Regions from separate parts of the Caballeronia sp. AZ10_KS36 genome, predicted to be linked through region 3. Evidence: predicted binding sites of a transcription regulator. Region 3 holds the regulator's gene; each other region holds the start of a gene.
The links. The regulator HrcA, encoded in region 3, represses chaperone genes, less so after heat shock. The targets are predictions, from matches to a motif close to TTAGCACTCNNNNNNNNNGAGTGCTAA.

Region 1: a site for HrcA is predicted at 2,193-2,219, ahead of rpoH (RNA polymerase sigma factor RpoH). Genes of this name have one in related genera too.
Region 2: a site for HrcA is predicted at 2,486-2,512, ahead of groES (co-chaperone GroES). Genes of this name have one in related genera too.

What each region holds. Positions count from the first base shown of each region.
Region 1 is NZ_JALQDQ010000001.1:535,438-541,480, reverse strand. Features, by position in the region: gene leuA (2-isopropylmalate synthase) at 1-904, shown strand, start outside; gene NCR35_RS02575 (nuclear transport factor 2 family protein) at 934-1,317, opposite strand; gene NCR35_RS02570 (acyloxyacyl hydrolase) at 1,363-1,929, opposite strand; gene rpoH (RNA polymerase sigma factor RpoH) at 2,284-3,219, shown strand; gene nagE (N-acetylglucosamine-specific PTS transporter subunit IIBC) at 3,358-5,139, opposite strand; gene ptsP (phosphoenolpyruvate--protein phosphotransferase) at 5,212-6,043, opposite strand, start outside.
Region 2 is NZ_JALQDQ010000018.1:435,551-441,593, forward strand. Features, by position in the region: gene NCR35_RS12195 (hypothetical protein) at 1-292, shown strand, start outside; gene groL (chaperonin GroEL) at 396-2,036, opposite strand; gene groES (co-chaperone GroES) at 2,114-2,407, opposite strand; gene NCR35_RS12210 (type II 3-dehydroquinate dehydratase) at 2,781-3,227, opposite strand; gene NCR35_RS12215 (MFS transporter) at 3,232-4,515, opposite strand; gene NCR35_RS12220 (IclR family transcriptional regulator) at 4,704-5,489, shown strand; gene NCR35_RS12225 (LysR family transcriptional regulator) at 5,677-6,043, shown strand, end outside.
Region 3 is NZ_JALQDQ010000002.1:71,275-77,317, forward strand. Features, by position in the region: gene recN (DNA repair protein RecN) at 1-1,602, opposite strand, end outside; gene NCR35_RS03360 (NAD kinase) at 1,638-2,531, opposite strand; gene hrcA (heat-inducible transcriptional repressor HrcA) at 2,718-3,734, shown strand; gene hemH (ferrochelatase) at 3,863-4,930, shown strand; gene NCR35_RS03375 (RNA-binding S4 domain-containing protein) at 4,956-5,363, shown strand; gene NCR35_RS03380 (hypothetical protein) at 5,335-5,496, opposite strand; gene grpE (nucleotide exchange factor GrpE) at 5,859-6,043, shown strand, end outside.

The DNA of each region.
Region 1 (6,043 bases), on a different contig from region 3:
CACGGCGGTCGCGGCGGCGGAACTTGCGCTGCTCGCGGGCGCGGATCGCGTCGAAGGCTGTCTCTTCGGCAACGGCGAGCGCACCGGCAACGTCGATCTCGTCACGCTCGCGCTCAATCTGTACACGCAGGGCATCGATCCCGGCCTGGACTTCTCGGACATCGACGCGGTGCGGCGCGTGGTCGAACGCTGCAATCAGCTTCCGGTGCATCCGCGCCATCCTTACGCGGGCGACCTCGTGTTCACCGCGTTTTCCGGGTCGCATCAGGACGCGATCCGCAAGGGCTTTGCGCAGCGCGTGCCCGGCACGCCGTGGGAAGTGCCCTATTTGCCGATCGATCCGGCCGATCTCGGCCGCAGCTACGACGCCGTGATTCGCGTGAACAGCCAGTCGGGCAAAGGCGGCGCGACCTATCTGCTTGAACGCGGCCTCGGCTTCACGCCGCCGCGCCGCGTGCAGATCGAGTTCAGTCATGCGGTGCAGGCGGTGGCGGACGAATCGGGCGAGGAAGTCAGCGGCGACGCCATCTGCGCGCTCTTCAGGCGCGAGTATTTCGACGCGGGCGGGCCGGTATCGCGCGTGGATGCGGCGGCGGTTTCCGTCTTCGGGCGAAACGTTGCGGTGCCGTCGGCTTCGAGCGCTGCAAGCGAGGAAGATTACGCGCAGGCGGTCGCCGCGACTCTGGACGTCGGCGCGAGCGTGAGCTGGTTCGAATCGACGGTCACGGCGAACGGCGAGACCGCCGTCTTCGTGGGCTGCCGCGTTGCCGACGAACCGATGCGCTTCGGCGTCGCGGTGCACGCGAATCCGGCGCTCGCGGTCGTCGATGCGGTCGTGAGCGCGGTGAATCGCTCGAAGGGAATCGCGCGGAAGGTGCGCGAGGACGAGGCGGTGGAAGCCTAAGGGCGTCCGAGGGCGCGGCCGGCGGCGCGCTATTCCAGCGCCACGCGCGTCGCCTGAAGCGCGAGCAGTTGCCACTGGCCGCCGGTTTGCACGTGAATCGCCGTATAGGCGATGGGAAAAAGCAGCGCGCCGTTCTTCGCTTCCATTTCGACGAGCGCGCGGCCCGACACCAGGCAAGTCTCGGGACCGGCCAAGACGACGTCCTGCGTCTGGATCTCGATCTGGCGATAGCGGCGGCGCCCGGCCGTGATCGCGTCGATGAACTGACGCTTCGTCTCGCGCTTGCCGTTGGTGTGGACATAGCTGACGTTCTCGGCCAGCAGTGCTTCGAGCGCGGCGCCGTCGCCCTCGACCATCGCCCGAAAGCGGTCGCGCTCCAGGCCGCGGATGGCCTCAAAGGTTTTTGCCGGCATCTGTCCGTTCCCCTTGCGCCGGGGAACCGATGCGCCGGCGCCCCGTCAGAAGTTGTATTGCAGATATAGCTGGCTGAAATTTATACCAGGATTCGGCTCTTTGATACTCGCGTTCGAGAGATGCTGGAAGCGAAAGCCGGCCTGATAGTTCTGCTTCTCGCCGAAGATCGCGCCCACGCCGACCATATCGGCGAACTGGAAGCCGGTGGAGAGCGTGTAGTCTTCCGTGATCCGGGCGTGCGAGATCAGCCGGACGCCGATGCCCGCCTCCACGAACGGCCGGATGTAGCCCGAGCTTTTCACGAAACGCAGAACCGGTGTCACGCCGAACTCCCAGACGTTCGGATTAACCGAGTTGCTTTCCTTCGTGTGCCAGTACGCGACGTGTCCCTCGCCGAGCAGCGTGAAATGAAAACCGCCGATTTCCCACCACGTCAGGTTCGGGTCCCAGACAATGCCGACATCGGCTTTCTTGAAATCATGGTTGGCGACGCCGCCCGCTATCTGTAGCCCGAACCGGTCGGCATGCGCTGCCGCCGATGCAAGGCCGAGCGAGACCGCGATGGCGCCGTGAGACAACAACCTGCGCCAGAGAACCTTGTTTTTCTGCATGAGCGCCCCATGTATGGGTAGTGTTACGTCCCGCCGAGCGGTGGTCGGCGCATTGTATTTCGGCTGTCACATATTTGCACAATCCAGCGTATCTTGCCGCTTTGATTGAATAATCCGTTGCGCTGACGCTCCTGCACGGTAATTAGTTCGATCTAACGCTTTGCTTTCGGTAACTTCAGCTCAATCGCTGAGGCCGGGCGCCTATCAAACCCACAAAGTCGATAGTTTTGTGGGAACTCCCACACGTCGTTTCCCTCTAACACTTAGCACTCAGTTGGACGGAGTGCTAATATCGTGACTGGCCTGCTGCCGCCGTTGCGGCCGCAGGCAATTGTTGACAAGGAGCTTATGAGCGTGACCAATGCGATGACCCTTCCGAATGTTGTAGGCTCGGCACCTGCCAAGGCATCTTCGGCAGGCGCGCTGACGTACGCACAGTCGTCGATGCTGACCGGTCAGATCGGCAACATCGATTCCTACATACAAGCAGTGAACCGTATTCCGATGCTGTCGCCGGCAGAGGAACGTCAGTACGCCACCGAATTTCGCGAGCACGGCAACCTGAACGCCGCGCGGCAGCTCGTGCTGTCGCACCTGCGTCTCGTCGTGTCGATTGCCCGCAACTATCTGGGCTACGGCCTGCCGCACGCAGACCTGATTCAGGAAGGCAACATCGGTCTGATGAAGGCGGTGAAGCGCTTCGATCCGGAGCAAAACGTGCGCCTCGTGTCGTACGCCATGCACTGGATCAAGGCGGAGATCCACGAGTACATCCTGCGTAACTGGCGCATGGTGAAAGTCGCGACGACCAAGGCGCAGCGCAAGCTGTTCTTCAACCTGCGCAGCCATAAGACCGGCCACGCAGCGTTCACGCCGGACGAGATCAACGGCCTCGCAAGCGAGTTGAACGTCAAGCGCGAAGAGGTCGCGGAGATGGAAACGCGCCTTTCGGGCGGCGACGTCGCGCTGGAAGGTCAGGTGGAAGACGGCGAAGAAGCCTTCGCGCCGATCGCCTATCTCGCGGACTCGCACAACGAGCCGACGAACGTGATCGCCGCGCGCCAGTTCGACAAGCTGCAAAGCGACGGCCTTTCGACGGCGCTGGAATCGCTCGACGAGCGCAGCCGCCGCATCATCAAGGCGCGCTGGCTCGACGTGCAGGACGACGGATCGGGCGGCAAGACGCTGCACGAACTGGCCGACGAGTTCGGCGTGTCGGCGGAGCGCATTCGCCAGATCGAGGCGAGCGCCATGAAGAAGATGCGCACCGCGCTGCACGACTACGCGTAACGCCGCGGCAGAACGGAAGCCAAGCGTGTCCGAACCCCGCTGTCGAAAGACAGCGGGGTTTTTGTTTGCGTGCGCAGTGCGTTTGAAAACAAGAACGGCGCCCGAAGGCGCCGTTTCTACGACTAACCGCTTACCGCATCAGGCCGGCATGGGCGCTGCGCCGCCACCGTTGCCCGCGAGACGCGCGGCCATCTGCGCCGCGTACCGCTGCGCTGCCGAGCCGACGACAATATGGAACGTGTCCGCCGACACCCACGCGACATCCAGCTGCGACAGACGCTGACGATCCACCGACGACGGATCGCGCACGACCACGCGAAGGCGCGTTTGCGCCACGGCATCCAGCGAAACGACGTTGGTCGCGCCGCCGAACACCGCGAGCCAGCGCAGCGGGTCCGGATCGAGCGGACCCGCCGTCTGATCGGCCACGCCTGCCGTCGAAACTGCGGACTGCGCGGGAGCCGACGAAGCCGGCGTCGCGCCGCGCGTCGACGAGTGTTCGAGTTCGCCGCGAATCTCATCGGCGATCAGGTCCGCTTCCGGTCCGATGATGACCTGCACGTTCGTCTTGCCGCGCTTCAGCACGCCACGCGCGCCGATGGTCTTCAACTGCGGTTCCGACACAGCGTCCGTATCCACTACCGACAGACGCAGGCGCGTCGTGCAGGCATCGACGAGCGTCAGGTTCGATGCGCCGCCCAGCGCCGCGATGTACTTCGTGGCGCGCGTGCTCGCTGCGGCCGGCGCGACGTCGCCCGGCACATAGCCGCCGACCGGCGTGGCATCGGTTTGCGCGTCCGTCGTGGCCGGCTCGCGGCCCGGCGTCGCCATGTTGAACTTGCGGATGAAGAAGCGGAACAGGCCGTAATACACGATGCCGTACACGAGGCCGATCGGAATCGCGAGCCAGCCGCGCTGCGACAGGCCGTAGTTCAGCACGTAGTCGATCGCGCCCGCCGAGAACGTGAAGCCGAGGTGGATGCCGAGCGCCGAGCAAATGGCGAGCGACAGGCCCGTCAGCACCGCGTGGATGCCGTAGAGCACCGGCGCGAGGAACATGAAGCTGTATTCGATCGGCTCGGTCACGCCCGTCAGGAACGCGGTCAGCGCCATCGAGAACAGCAGGCCGCCGACGACCGCGCGGCGCTCCTTCGGTGCTTCGTGAAACATCGCGAGACACGCCGCCGGCAAGCCGAACATCATGATCGGGAAGAAGCCGGTCATGAAGCCGCCCGCCGTTTGGTCGCCCGCGAAGAAGCGATGCAGGTCGCCGTGCACCACCGCGCCGCCGCCGGGCGGCGTGAACGACCCGAACACGAACCACGCGAGCGAGTTGATGATGTGATGCAGACCCGTCGCGAGCAGAATGCGGTTCAGCACGCCGAACACGAACGTGCCGAGCGCGCCGGCCGTCGTCAGCCAGTTGCCGGCCGTGTCGATGCCGGACTGCACCGGCTGCCAGACGAAGCCCAGCACGATGCCGATGAACAGACACGTGACGCCTGTCACGATCGGCACGAACCGCTTGCCGCCGAAGAACGCCAGATATTCGGGCAGCTTGATGTCCTTGAAGCGGTTGTACATGTACCCCGCGAGCATACCCGCGATGATCCCCGACAGCACGCCCATGTTGAGCTTGTCGTTGATGTCCTTCATCACGGCCGTTTCGATCAGATAGCCGATCGCGCCGGCGAGACCCGCCGTGCCGTTGTTGTCCTTCGCGAAGCCCACCGCCACGCCGATTGCAAACAGAAGCGGCAGATTCGAGAAGATGGCGTCGCCCGCGTCGGCGATCATCTTGATGTTGAAGACATCGGGCTGGCCTAGACGCAAAAGCAGGCCGGCCACCGGTAAAACGGCAATCGGCAGCATCAGGGCGCGGCCTAGGCGCTGCATCTTTGCAAACGGGTTAGCGTCCATCGGGGGTTCTCCAAAAGATATAGGTCTTGTCGTTGCTGCTCGGGTTGTGGCTAGGAAAGAAGCATCAAGCGTTTAGTCCTGCGGCCAGATTTCGCGGCTGGCCGCTCTTACTGCCTGCGCCGATTCGAGCGCGAGCACGTCTTCCGCGCGCTGACGGCAAAGCTGGTAATCGAGATCGCGCACGCGGGCCTTGATGCCCGGCACCGCGGACGGATCGACCGACAGTTCCGTCACGCCCAGGCCCACGAGCAGCGGCACCGCGAGCGGATCGCCGCCGAGCGCGCCGCACACGCCGATCCATTTGCCGTGCTTTTCCGCGCCCTGCACCGTCGTCCTGATGAGCCGCAGCACGGCCGGATGCAGACCGTCGGACTGCGCGGCGAGATCGGGCTGGCAGCGGTCCATCGCGAGCGTGTATTGCGTGAGGTCGTTCGTGCCGATCGAGAAGAAATCCGCGTATTTCGCGAGTTGATCGGCCAGCATCGCCGCCGAGGGCACCTCGATCATCACGCCCACTTCCACCGGCTCCGTGCGCCCGGCTTCGCGCGCCAGTTCGTCGATGCGCGCACGCAGGCGCTGCAGTTCGCCGGCATCGGTGACCATCGGCAGGAGAATGCGCACCGCGCCCGCCGGCTTGACGGCGAGTAGGCCGCGCAACTGGTCGTCGAGCAGATCGGGGCGCACTTGCGCGAGCCGGATGCCGCGCAAGCCGAGCGCCGGATTCTCTTCGGGCGGCAGCGTCAGATAGTCCACTTCCTTGTCGGCGCCGACATCCAGCGTGCGGATGATCGCGCTGCGGCCGGCCAATGCATCGACGATTTCCTGATAGCTCGACGCGTGTTCCGCGACCGTCGGCGCAGCCTGGCGATGGATGAACAGCAGTTCGGTGCGCAACAGGCCCACA
Region 2 (6,043 bases), on a different contig from region 3:
GCTGACCATCTTCCTCAAGCACGACGAGTCCAAGCCGCTGCCGAAGATCAACCAGCAATTGAAGGAACAAGGCTACTTCAAGACGTTTCCGCCGCCGGGCGTGGAAGTGGTGTCGTGGTACGTGATGATGGGCATCGGGCAAGTGGTGACCTTGCGCGTGCCGGCGGACAGGCTGCGGGAAGTGAATCGCGCGATCGAGACGACCGCGTGGGGCGGATATCACACGGAGTTCTACCCGACCTACGACTACAAGGCCGCCGCGCAAAAGCTGCGCGACGAGATGAACAAATAGCTTCTCGATGGGCGAAAAAAAACCTGCATCGCTGCAGGTTTTTTTCTGGCATGGCGCGAGCCCCTTGCGAGACTCGCACCGATGTAATCGGGCCGAAGCCGTCTTACATGTCCATGCCCATGCCGCCCATGCCGCCGGGCATGCCGCCAGGCATCGGAGCATCTTCCTTCGGCAGTTCGGCGACGGCTGCGTCGGTCGTCAGCAGCAGGCCTGCCACCGATGCCGCGTTTTGCAGCGCCGTGCGCGTCACCTTGGTCGGGTCGACGACACCGGCTTCCACCAGGTCACCGTACTCGCCGGTTGCCGCGTTGTAGCCGTAGTTGCCCGAACCTTGAGCAACAGCCGCCACCACGACCGAGGCTTCTTCGCCGCCGTTCGTGACGATCTGGCGCAGCGGCTCTTCCATTGCACGCAGGACGATCTTGATACCTGCGTCCTGGTCGGCGTTAGCGCCCTTCAGGCCGTCGATTGCACGGCGTGCACGGATCAGCGCGACGCCGCCGCCAGCCACGATGCCTTCTTCCACTGCTGCGCGCGTTGCGTGCAGAGCGTCTTCGACACGTGCCTTCTTTTCCTTCATTTCGACTTCGGTCGCAGCGCCGACCTTGATGACTGCCACGCCGCCGGCCAGCTTGGCCACGCGCTCTTGCAGCTTTTCACGGTCGTAGTCCGACGTCGCTTCTTCGATCTGCTTGCGCACTTGCTTCACGCGAGCTTCGATGTTCACGGCTTCGCCGGCGCCGTCGATGATCGTCGTGTTTTCCTTGCCCACTTCGATGCGCTTGGCTTGACCCAGCTCTTGCAGCGTCGCCTTTTCCAGCGTCAGGCCGGTTTCTTCCGCGATGACTTGACCGCCGGTCAGGATCGCGATGTCTTCCAGCATGGCCTTGCGACGGTCGCCGAAGCCCGGAGCCTTCACGGCAACGGTCTTCAGGATGCCGCGGATGTTGTTGACGACGAGCGTTGCCAGAGCTTCGCCTTCGACGTCTTCAGCGATGATCAAGAGCGGACGGCCAGCCTTCGCGACTTGTTCCAGCACCGGCAGCAGATCGCGGATGTTGGAAACCTTCTTGTCGTGCAGCAGCACGAACGGGTTTTCCAGAACGGCGACTTGCTTGTCCGGGTTGTTGATGAAGTACGGCGACAGGTAGCCGCGGTCGAACTGCATGCCTTCCACGACGTCCAGCTCGTCTTGCAGCGACTTGCCGTCTTCGACGGTGATCACGCCTTCCTTGCCGACCTTGTCCATGGCTTCAGCGATGCGCTCGCCGATGGACGTGTCGCTGTTCGCCGAGATCGAGCCGACTTGCGCGATTTCCTTGTTCGTCGTGCAGGGCTTGCTGATCTTGCGCAGTTCTTCGATTGCTGCGGCGACGGCCTTGTCGATGCCGCGCTTCAGGTCCATCGGGTTCATGCCCGATGCGACGTACTTCATGCCTTCGCGAACGATGGACTGTGCGAGCACGGTAGCGGTCGTGGTGCCGTCACCTGCGTTGTCGCTGGTCTTGGAAGCGACTTCCTTGACCATTTGCGCGCCCATGTTCTGGAGCTTGTCCTTCAGTTCGATTTCCTTCGCGACCGAGACGCCGTCCTTGGTGACCGTCGGGCCGCCGAACGAACGCTCGAGCACGACATTGCGGCCCTTCGGACCCAGCGTGACCTTGACCGCGTTGGCCAGAATGTTCACGCCTTCGACCATCTTGGCGCGTGCGGAATCGCCGAAAGTGACTTCTTTAGCTGCCATATCCAGACTCCTTGATTCGATTCAGTGTGCCGGCTCGCCGCCCTTTCGGCGCGAAGCCCGGCTTACAGGAAGAATGCTTACTTGTTGACCAGAACGGCCATGATGTCTTCTTCGCGCATGACGAGCAGTTCCTGCCCGTCGACCTTGACGGTCTGGCCGGCGTATTTGCCGAAGAGCACGCGGTCGCCCACCTTCACGTCGAGGGCGTTTTGCGTGCCCTTGTCATCGCGCTTGCCCGGGCCGACGGCCAGGACTTCGCCTTGATCCGGCTTTTCTGCCGCTGCTTCCGGGATCACGATGCCCGATGCGGTCTTGGTTTCCTGGTCCAGACGTTTGACGATGACGCGATCGTGCAAAGGACGAAGGTTCATACACACTCCTCTCTTGAATGAGACTGAAAACGCGGGAAAGCCCGTCCTTTGGGCAGCGCCCGCCGGACGGAAATCTTGTTAGCACTCTCGTGCAGTGAGTGCCAATTATATGGACCGGATTTGACAATTTCAAGGAGGGAGCGGAACGGGGTCGAGATTCCCGTGGCTTTGAGGAGTTACTTGCGATCAGTGCGGCGAACGCACGGACGAGCCGATGCCGCGGTTTCGGCTGCCGTCCGCGCAAATGTCGAGTCACGATCGACGGGAGGGTAAACCCGGGGTATTGATAAGCACCGTCCACTTGCCTGCCGCGCATCCCGGGGGAAGCGAAGTCCGCGCCGAGACAGCTTGCTCGCCAGACCGAGCGACACGTTCAGCTCGGATTGCCCCAAAGATCGTCGACCGCGCGGATCGCCAGCAAGTAGCCGTTCGCGCCCGCCCCGCAGATCACCGCAGTAGCCGCCACCGAGATTGTCGAGTGACGGTATTCCTCCGAGCGCCGGTGAATGTTCGTTATGTGCACTTCCACGACCGGGCGGCTAATCAGCTTGACCGCGTCGAGCACCGGAATCCGCCCGAACGAGAAGCCGGCCGGGTTGATGACGAGCGCCGCGTCGTGCAGGAAGGCTTCCTGAGTCCAGTCGATCAACTGGCTCTCGCTGTTGGTCTGACGGAACACGCAATCCAGCTTCAGTTCTTCAGCGAGCGCAAGACAGTTCTTTTCGATGTCCTTCAGCGTCGTATGTCCGTAAAGGTGCGGCTCGCGCGCGCCCAGCATGTTCAGGTTGGAGCCGTTGAGAATGTAGAGTTTGCGAGTCATGGTTTCAGTGTGTGGCGCTACGTTCGAAGGCGGTGTCTCTGGTTTCCCGCGACGTCGCGATCATGAGGAAGGAGAGCAGATTCAACGAGCCGCAGACCGCCACGATCGCCCAAGGCGAACCATGGAAGGCATTGAGCAGCGCGACGGCGACGATCGGCATCGGTCCGCCGGTGAGCAGATTGGCCCCCGAGTAAGACAGAGCGGAGCCCGTGTAGCGCGCTTCGGTCGGGAACGATTCGGCGAACCACACTGGCTGAATGCCGCTTTGAAACTGCGTGAAGCCCAGGAAGGCGCCCATCACGGCCATCGTCAACGCGACCGAGTGCTGGTTGAGGATCGGAAAGTAGATGAGGCAGCAGACCAGCGTGCAGAACGAGCCGATCATCAGCGCGCGCTTGCGTCCGATCCGGTCGCTCAGATAGCCACCGGCCAGCGCGCCCGCGATGGCACAGACGTTCGCCACCATCAGCAGCATGAAGCCGGTCTGCTTGGGCACGCCGAGGTTCTTCGTGAGATAGCTGAGCGAGAACACCACGATCAGATAGAAGAGCGCCGCCGGGCCGCAGAAGAACAGCGTCAGGCGAAGCGCGGTCCGCCAGTGGAACCTGAAGACGATGCCGAGCGGGTTGGCCGAACGCGCGCCTTCGCCCTTCTTTTTGAGCGCCTCGAAGGCCGGCGTTTCGCTCACCTTCATGCGGATATAGATGCCGAGCAGCACGAGCACGAAGCTGGCGAGGAAAGGAATCCTCCATCCGAACGATTCGAAGTCATCGGCCGAAAGCAGCGCGGAAAGTGCGAACAGCGCGAAATTCGCGAGGATCTGGCTGAGCGGCGAACAGATGCCGAGCAGGCCCGAATACAGCCCGCGCTTGTTCGCGGATGCGTGTTCGACCGCCATCAGTTGCGCGCCGGTCGATTCGCCGCCGAGCGCGAAACCCTGAACGATGCGCAGCGAAACCAGCAAGGTCGGCGCGAGAATGCCGACTTGCTGATACGTGGGCAGCAAGCCCATCAGAAACGACGAGGCGCCCATCACCGAAACGGTGACCAGCATCAGATTACGGCGTCCCCAGCGGTCGCCGAGCATGCCGCAGAGCACCGCGCCGAGCGGACGGGCGGCGAGTCCGGCCCAGAAACTCGCCAGCGACGCCAGAAGCGAGGCGGTCGGGTCGAGCGACGGGAAGAAGAGCTTCGGGAAGATCGTGGCCGCGACCACGCCGTACAGCGCGAAGTCGAACCATTCCAGCGCCGTGCCCACAGTGGCGCCCGCCACTGCGCGACGCGCCATCAGATGAGCCTGCGGCGAGCGCTCGCTCGCAGCCGAGTTCGGGTCAGCGGTAACTGCCATGGGTGTCTCCTGAATATTTTCGTGTCTATGCCGTGCGCTTCTCGCGACGAACAGGTGTTATTGTTTGCGCTGCGAAAGCCCGGCGTTCCGCACCGGAACTGCATTTCACATCACAAAACCGACGAGCGATGTCGCTGAAGAACGGCCTGAGAGTGCTGGATTTCCTCGCGTCGCAAGGCGAGGGTGCGGGACTCGTCGAGATCGCCGATGCGCTCGGCATGCCGCGCAGCTCGTGTCATCGCGTGCTGACCGAACTCGTCGAGAGCGGCTATGTGCGGCAACTGACCGAGCACAGCCGCTACATCCTGACTATGCGCATGACGTCGAATGGCCTGGAGTTCCTGAGCCTGACGGGTATCGCGGATATCGCGCAGCCGATCATCGAACGCGTCGCGGCGCAAACCGGCGAACTCGCGCGGCTATCGCTCGTGGACGGCGATGCGATCATCTGGGTCGGCAAGGCCGACGGTCAGCGGTCCGGCTTTCGTTACGATCCCGACATGGGACAGACGGCACAGCTTTCGTGCACATCGACCGGTCACGCATGGCTCATGACGATGACCGATGAACAAGCGGCTGCGCTCGTCCTCAAGCAGGGCTTCGGTCAGCCGAACGAATTCGGCCCTCATGCGCCGACCACGCTAAAGGCGCTGCTCGGGTTTCTGCACGCTGCGCGGGTGCGCGGTTACGCGATGATCGACGAAGTCTTCGCGCCGAAGATGTCGGCGGTCGCGGCGCCTGTCGTGAGCGGCTCGCGTTGCGTCGGCGTCATCAGCCTGGCGGGTCCGCGCGTGCGGCTGACGGCCGAAAAAATTCATCAGTATTCGGTGCTGCTGCGCGAAGCGGCGAATGAACTCGCGCAATTGAGCAATATGGCTGGATTCCCTACTCGACCGCCGCTCGGCAAAGGATGAGCAGGAAGGAGTCCGCCGCGCTCCGGCCGGCGAATCGGTGCTTCGAACGACATGCCCCGATGTGTCGGCGCGGACGGCCGGGCCACCCTCGCCCCTTCCGATCAGGAACACGGCCCTATCCATACAAAATAGACGCGCCGTCTGCGTCATGCACAATATCGGCACCTAAGAACGCGGAGAATGGCCCGTGGGCGTCAACTTCGACCTCAACGACTTGCAGGCATTCAGAGCTGTGGTGGAACTGGGCAGCTTTCGAAAAGCAGCCGAGGCGGTGAACATTTCCCAGCCAGCCCTGAGCCGGCGGATCGACAAGCTCGAGGAAGCGCTCGGCGTACGTCTTTTCGAACGCACCACGCGCAGCGTGACGCTCACGACTGTCGGCCGGGCATTTGCGCCGAGCGCCGAGCAGTTGCTGGACGATCTCGACGTCGCCCTGCTCGGCATCCGCGATGTCTCATCGAGCCGATTGGGTCATGTCACCATTGCCTGCGTGCCATCCGTGGCCTACTACTTTCTCCCGAGCGCTGTTGCGAGCTTCCATCGCCGTTTCCCGC
Region 3 (6,043 bases):
GATACCGCCGAGCATCCGCGCCACTTCCTCGATGCGCTTCGCCTTGTCGAGCGGCGTCACGGTGCTGACGGTGCCGCCAGCATCATCGGATGATTTGGCGACCTGGAAATGCTGATCCCCGCGCGCGGCCACTTGCGGCAAGTGCGTGACGCACAGCACCTGACGGTCGCGCCCGAGTTGATGCAAGAGCCGCCCGACGACTTCCGCGACGCCGCCGCCGATGCCCGTGTCCACTTCGTCGAAAATGAGCGTGGGTGTCGGGCTCGCGGTGCTCGCGATCACCGCGAGCGCGAGGCTGATACGCGCCAGTTCGCCGCCCGAGGCGACCTTCGCGAGCGGCCGCAACGCGACGCCAGCGTGACCGGCGACGCGAAACTCGATCTGCTCCAGCCCGTTGGCGCCGCCTTCCGCAAGCGGCACGAGCGCGACTTCGAAGCTGCCGCCCGCCATCGACAACTCCTGCATGCCTTCGGTGACCGCTTTCGAGAGCGACTTCGCGGCCTTCGCGCGCGCCTTCGAAAGCACGTTCGCTTCGGCGAGATACGCATCTTTCGCTTTCGCGGCGGCGGCGTTCAGCGCGTCGAGATCCGCGGCGGCGTCGAGTTCGGCAAGCTGACGGCGGCGCGTTTCGTGTTCTTCCGGCAGCGCTTCGGGCTGAAGGCGGAACTTGCGCGCCGTCGAATGAAGCTGATCCATGCGTTTTTCGACTTGCGCGAGCCGGTCCGGGTCGAGCTCCAGCCGCTGCGCATAGTGCGACAGCGAGTAGGCCGCTTCCTGCAACTGGATCTCGGCCGGCTCCAGTGAAGCGAGCACGTCGTTGAGCGCCGGGTCGATGTCGGCCAGACCGCGCAGCTTCGACATGATGGCGCCGAGCTGGGAGATCATCGCGTCATCGGATTCGGACAGCGCGCCGAGCGCATTCTGCACGCCGTCGATCAGACTCGCCGAATGCGACAGCCGATGATGCTCCGCGCTCACTTCCTCCCATTCACCCGGCTGGGGCGCGAGCTTGTCGAACTCGCTGAGTTGCCAGGCAAGGCGTTCGCGCTCCAGTTGCAGTTCGCGGTCGCGGCTTTGCGCGGCATCGACGGCCTGCTGCGCTTCGCGCCAAGCCCGCCACGCGCGATTCACGGCGGCGGCCGTATCGACCAGACCGGCGTGCGTGTCGAACAGCTCGCGCTGCGCGTCGGGCCGCATCAATAACTGATGCGCGTGCTGGCCGTGAATATCCACGAGCATTTCGCCGACTTCGCGCAATTGCGTGAGCGTCGCCGGCGTGCCGTTGATGAATGCGCGCGAGCGGCCGCTCGAATCGATCACGCGGCGCAGCATCACCGTGTCGCCGTCTTGCGAGAGCGCGTGCTCGTCGAGCCAGCGAATCACCTGGGCGTGCGTGCCGAACTCGGCGGTGATGTCCGCGCGCGGCTCGCCGGTGCGCACGACGCTGGCATCGGCGCGCGCGCCGAGCGTGAGCGCGAGGGCGTCGATCAGGATCGACTTGCCCGCGCCGGTTTCACCCGAAAAAACCGTGAAGCCCGAATCGAATTCGATGTCGAGGGCGGCGACGATGACGAAGTCTCGAATGGAGAGATGACGGAGCATGGACGCTTCGGGAAGGGTTCGGCAAAGATGTGCGGTCAGACAGACGAGTCCTGCGAGGGATGCTCGTTCCAGTGCAGTTTCTTGCGCAGCGTGGCGTACGTGCTGTAGCCGACCGGATGCAGCACCGGCACGGTATGCCGGGAGCGCCGCACCTCGATGGCGTCGTTCAGTTCGACGGCGGTGAACGACTGCATGTCGAAGTTCACGTTCACGTCGCGCCCGCCGATGATCTGAATGGTGACCTTCGAGTCGTCCGGCAGCACGATCGGACGATTCGAAAGCGAGTGCGGGGCGATCGGCACGAGCACGAAGCCTTGCAGTTGCGGATGCAGAATGGGCCCGGCGGAAGAGAGCGCGTACGCCGTGGAGCCGGTCGGCGTCGCGACGATCAGGCCGTCGGAGCGCTGGTTGTACATGAAGTGGCCGTCCACCGACACGCGCAGTTCCGCCATGCCCGAGAAGCCGCTGCGATTCACGACCACGTCGTTGAACGCGAGCGCGTGGTAAATGGGCTTGTCGTTGCGGACGATTCGCGCTTCCAGCAGGCTGCGCTCCTCGCGCTCGAACTGCCCGGCGAGCATTTGCGGCACGCGTTCGTGCATTTCCTTGAGAGGAATGTCCGTGATGAAGCCGAGCCGCCCGTGATTCACGCCGATGAGCGGCGTTCTGTACGGCGCGAGTTGACGACCCACGCCGAGCATGGTGCCGTCGCCGCCGAGAACGACGGCCACATCCGCCCGCGCGCCGATCTCCGCGATGGACAGCGCGGGATAGTCGGTCACGCCGACATCCTTCGCGGTGCCGGCTTCGAACACCACGTCGAAGCCCTGGTTCGCAATGTGCTCCGCGAGCGATCGCAACGGCGCCTCGATGCCGGGTGTGTTGGTTCGCCCGACAAGGGCGACCGTCTTGAATTGGCCAATTTCCATGCCGGCATTACACCATAGGTCGAAGGCGAAAAGAACCGGGGCCGCGCGGTCTCTGACGCGTCCGGTTTGTCGCTAGAATGGAGCGGACATTGAACGATCGGCGCGCCGCCGAACGCGGCCCGGAACGGCGCGGGCCCGCGGCGGCAGCCGTCGCCGCGCTTTGACACGTTGCGTTAAAATTTGCCCATGCTAGACCCACGTGCACAAACCCTCCTGAAAACGTTGATCGAGCGTTACATCGCCGAAGGTCAGCCGGTCGGTTCGCGCACGTTATCACGTCACTCCGGCCTGGAACTGAGTCCCGCCACCATCCGCAACGTGATGTCGGACCTCGAGGACCTCGGCCTCGTCGCCAGTCCGCATACGTCCGCGGGGCGCATTCCCACGCCGCGCGGCTATCGCCTGTTCGTCGACACCATGCTCACGGTCGAAGCCCCGCAGGACGAGGCGATGACCACGGCCGTCAAGACCCGCCTGCAAGGCGAGGAGCCGCAGAAGATCGTCGCGGCGGCGGCGAGCGTGCTGTCCAGTCTGTCCTCGTTCGCAGGCGTGATCCTCACGCCGCGCCGCAGCCACATGTTCAAGCAGATCGAGTTCATGCGGCTGTCGGACAAGCGCATTCTGCTCATCATCGTGACGCCGGAAGGCGACGTGCAGAACCGCATGATGGCCACGCAGCGCGACTACTCGCCCTCGCAACTCACGGAAGCCTCCAATTACATCAACGCGCATTTCGCGGGCCTGTCCTTCGACGAAGTGCGCCGCCGGCTGCGCGAGGAAATCGACCAGTTGCGCGGCGACATGACGACGCTGATGCAAGCGGCGGTCGTCGCGAGCACGGCCGAGACCGATCCCGGCGAGACCGTTCTGATTTCCGGCGAGCGCAACCTGCTCGAAGTCGCGGACCTTTCGTCCGACATGGCGCGGCTGCGCAAACTCTTCGACCTCTTCGACCAAAAGACGAGCCTCCTGCAATTGCTGGATGTATCGAGTCACGCACAGGGCGTGCAGATTTTCATCGGCGGGGAATCGAATCTCGTGCCGATCGAGGAGATGAGCGTCGTGACCGCGCCGTACGAAGTGAACGGCAAGATCGTCGGCACGCTCGGCGTGATCGGCCCGACGCGCATGGCCTACAACCGCGTGATTCCCATCGTCGATATCACGGCGCGCCTGCTGTCGATGTCGCTCAGCCAGCAATAGCGCCCCTTTGCGGGCATAATGCCGCGCCGCCAGATGCGCCGCCACTAGGCCGTTCGGCCGATGCAGCGTGCTGGAGCGCGCCGCTATAATGGCCGTCACCTTTCGATGACTTTCGGCCGCCTTGCCCTATGCGTTTCGACCTCGAGTTGCCCTCGCAGCCCAGCGCCTCGCATCGCGTCGCGGTGCTGCTGATCAATCTCGGCACGCCGGACGCGCCCACGCCGCGAGCAGTGCGCAAATATCTCGCGCAGTTTCTGAGCGATCCGCGCGTCGTCGAGATTCCGTCGTTCATCTGGCAAATCATTCTGCGCGGCATCATCCTGCCGTTTCGCGGGCGCGCATCGGCCAAGAAATACGCGCAGGTGTGGATGCCCGAAGGCTCGCCGTTACGCGTCTATACGGAGCGGCAGGTCGAAGGCTTGCGGCGGCTTTTTGCGGCGAACGATTATCACGTTATCGTCGATTACGCGATGCGCTACGGCACGCCGGGCATCGGCGCCATGCTCAACCAGCTGAAGCTGGAAGGCGCCGATCGCATTCTGCTCGTGCCCATGTATCCGCAGTATTCGTCGTCGACCACGGCCACCGCTTTCGATGACGCCTTTACCGCGCTCAAGCGCGTGCGCAATCAGCCGGAGATCCGCACCATTCGCCATTACGCGGACCATCCGGCGTATATCGCGGCGCTCGCCGAGCAGGTGCGTGACTACTGGCGGCTGCACGGCCAGCCGGACTTCGCCTCGGGCGACAAGCTCGTGCTGAGTTTTCACGGCGTGCCCAAGCGGACCATGGACCTCGGCGACCCGTACCACGACCAATGCCAGTCGACCGGCTCGCTGCTCGCCTCCGCGCTGGGACTCACGCCGGTGGAATGCCGCGTGACGTTCCAGTCGCGCTTCGGCCGCGCGGAGTGGCTGCAGCCGTACACCGCGCCGACGCTCGCGGAACTGGGCGCGGCCGGCGTGAAGCGCGTGGACGTGTTCTGCCCCGGCTTCACGGCGGACTGCCTCGAAACCATCGAGGAAATCGGCATCGAAGTACGCGACGAGTTTCTGCAGGCGGGCGGCAAGGAGTTCCATCGCATTGCCTGCCTGAACGCGTCGCCTGCGTGGATCAAGGCGTTAGGCGAGATCGCGGCACAACATCTGCAAGGATGGCCTGTACAGGCCACGCAACCGGTGACGGTGGCGGCCTGAAACCGCTCATCGCACGAGAATCACCATGAATCACAAGATCACGACGGAACCGGGCGCGCGCCTGCGCATCGACAAATGGCTGTGGGCCGCGCGTTTCTTCAAGACGCGCTCGCTCGCGAGCGACGCAGTGGAGAAAGGCCGCGTGAGGATCGGCGGCGCGAACGTGAAGCCGTCGAAGGACGTGCGCGTGGGCGATATCGTCGAGATCGATATCGAGCGGATCGTGTGGCAGGTGCAGGTGCTTGGCCTGTGCGACGTGCGCGGCCCCGCGCCGGTCGCGCAGACGCTCTACGCCGAGACGGACGAAGGCCGGACCAAGCGGCTGGCGGAAGCGGAACGGCGCAAGACTTTTCGCGAGCCGGCCGCCGGCATGCAGGGCAGGCCGACGAAGCGCGACCGCCGCATCATCGACAGATTTTCAGGTTCGGATTGAAGAATTCTTCGACCGTCGCGTGAACGCCGCCGTACTCGGTGGTGCGGGCGGTCAGGGCGCCGGACATGCAGATGGTCGTGGTCCCCGCGACGAGTACCAGGGCGACCACCGCGATGGCTAAGGTCAGTTTCATGGTACCCCCGGGAAGCGGGAACGGCGGCTGGACGGCCGCGCGAGAATCAGGAAATTGGCGACGCTTAAGCGGTTTGTAGCAATCGTAGGATTAGGGTTAACGTGCGTCCTGCGGTGCTTGATCGAAGTGTAGGTGAGCCGCTGCATTCCCTCAATCTCAATTTACGCGATGCGGCGAAACGTCCGTTACCGCTTATTGTGCGCGCGGCCGTACTGGCACACTGGCGTTCAATTTTGATCTGACAAAGCCTTGAAAACTTTTCCGCTGCCCCAATTTCGGCAGCTAGCGCGAGGAAGCGCGCCGGCCGTCGATGGCCGGCGGCATTCCCGATCCATCCAATCACGGTAATGACACTCAGCGACATGGAAAACACGCAAGAGAATTCAGCGAGCCAGAACCCCACGCCCGCCGACGAAAACGCGCGCCAGGCCGCCGACTCCAATCAGGCAGCAACGCAGGCCGCCTCGGCAGAGGGCGCCGCTGCGCCGGAAGCCGCCGCGAACAGCACGAACGCCACCGAAACCGCACTGGCCGAAGCGCAAGCCCG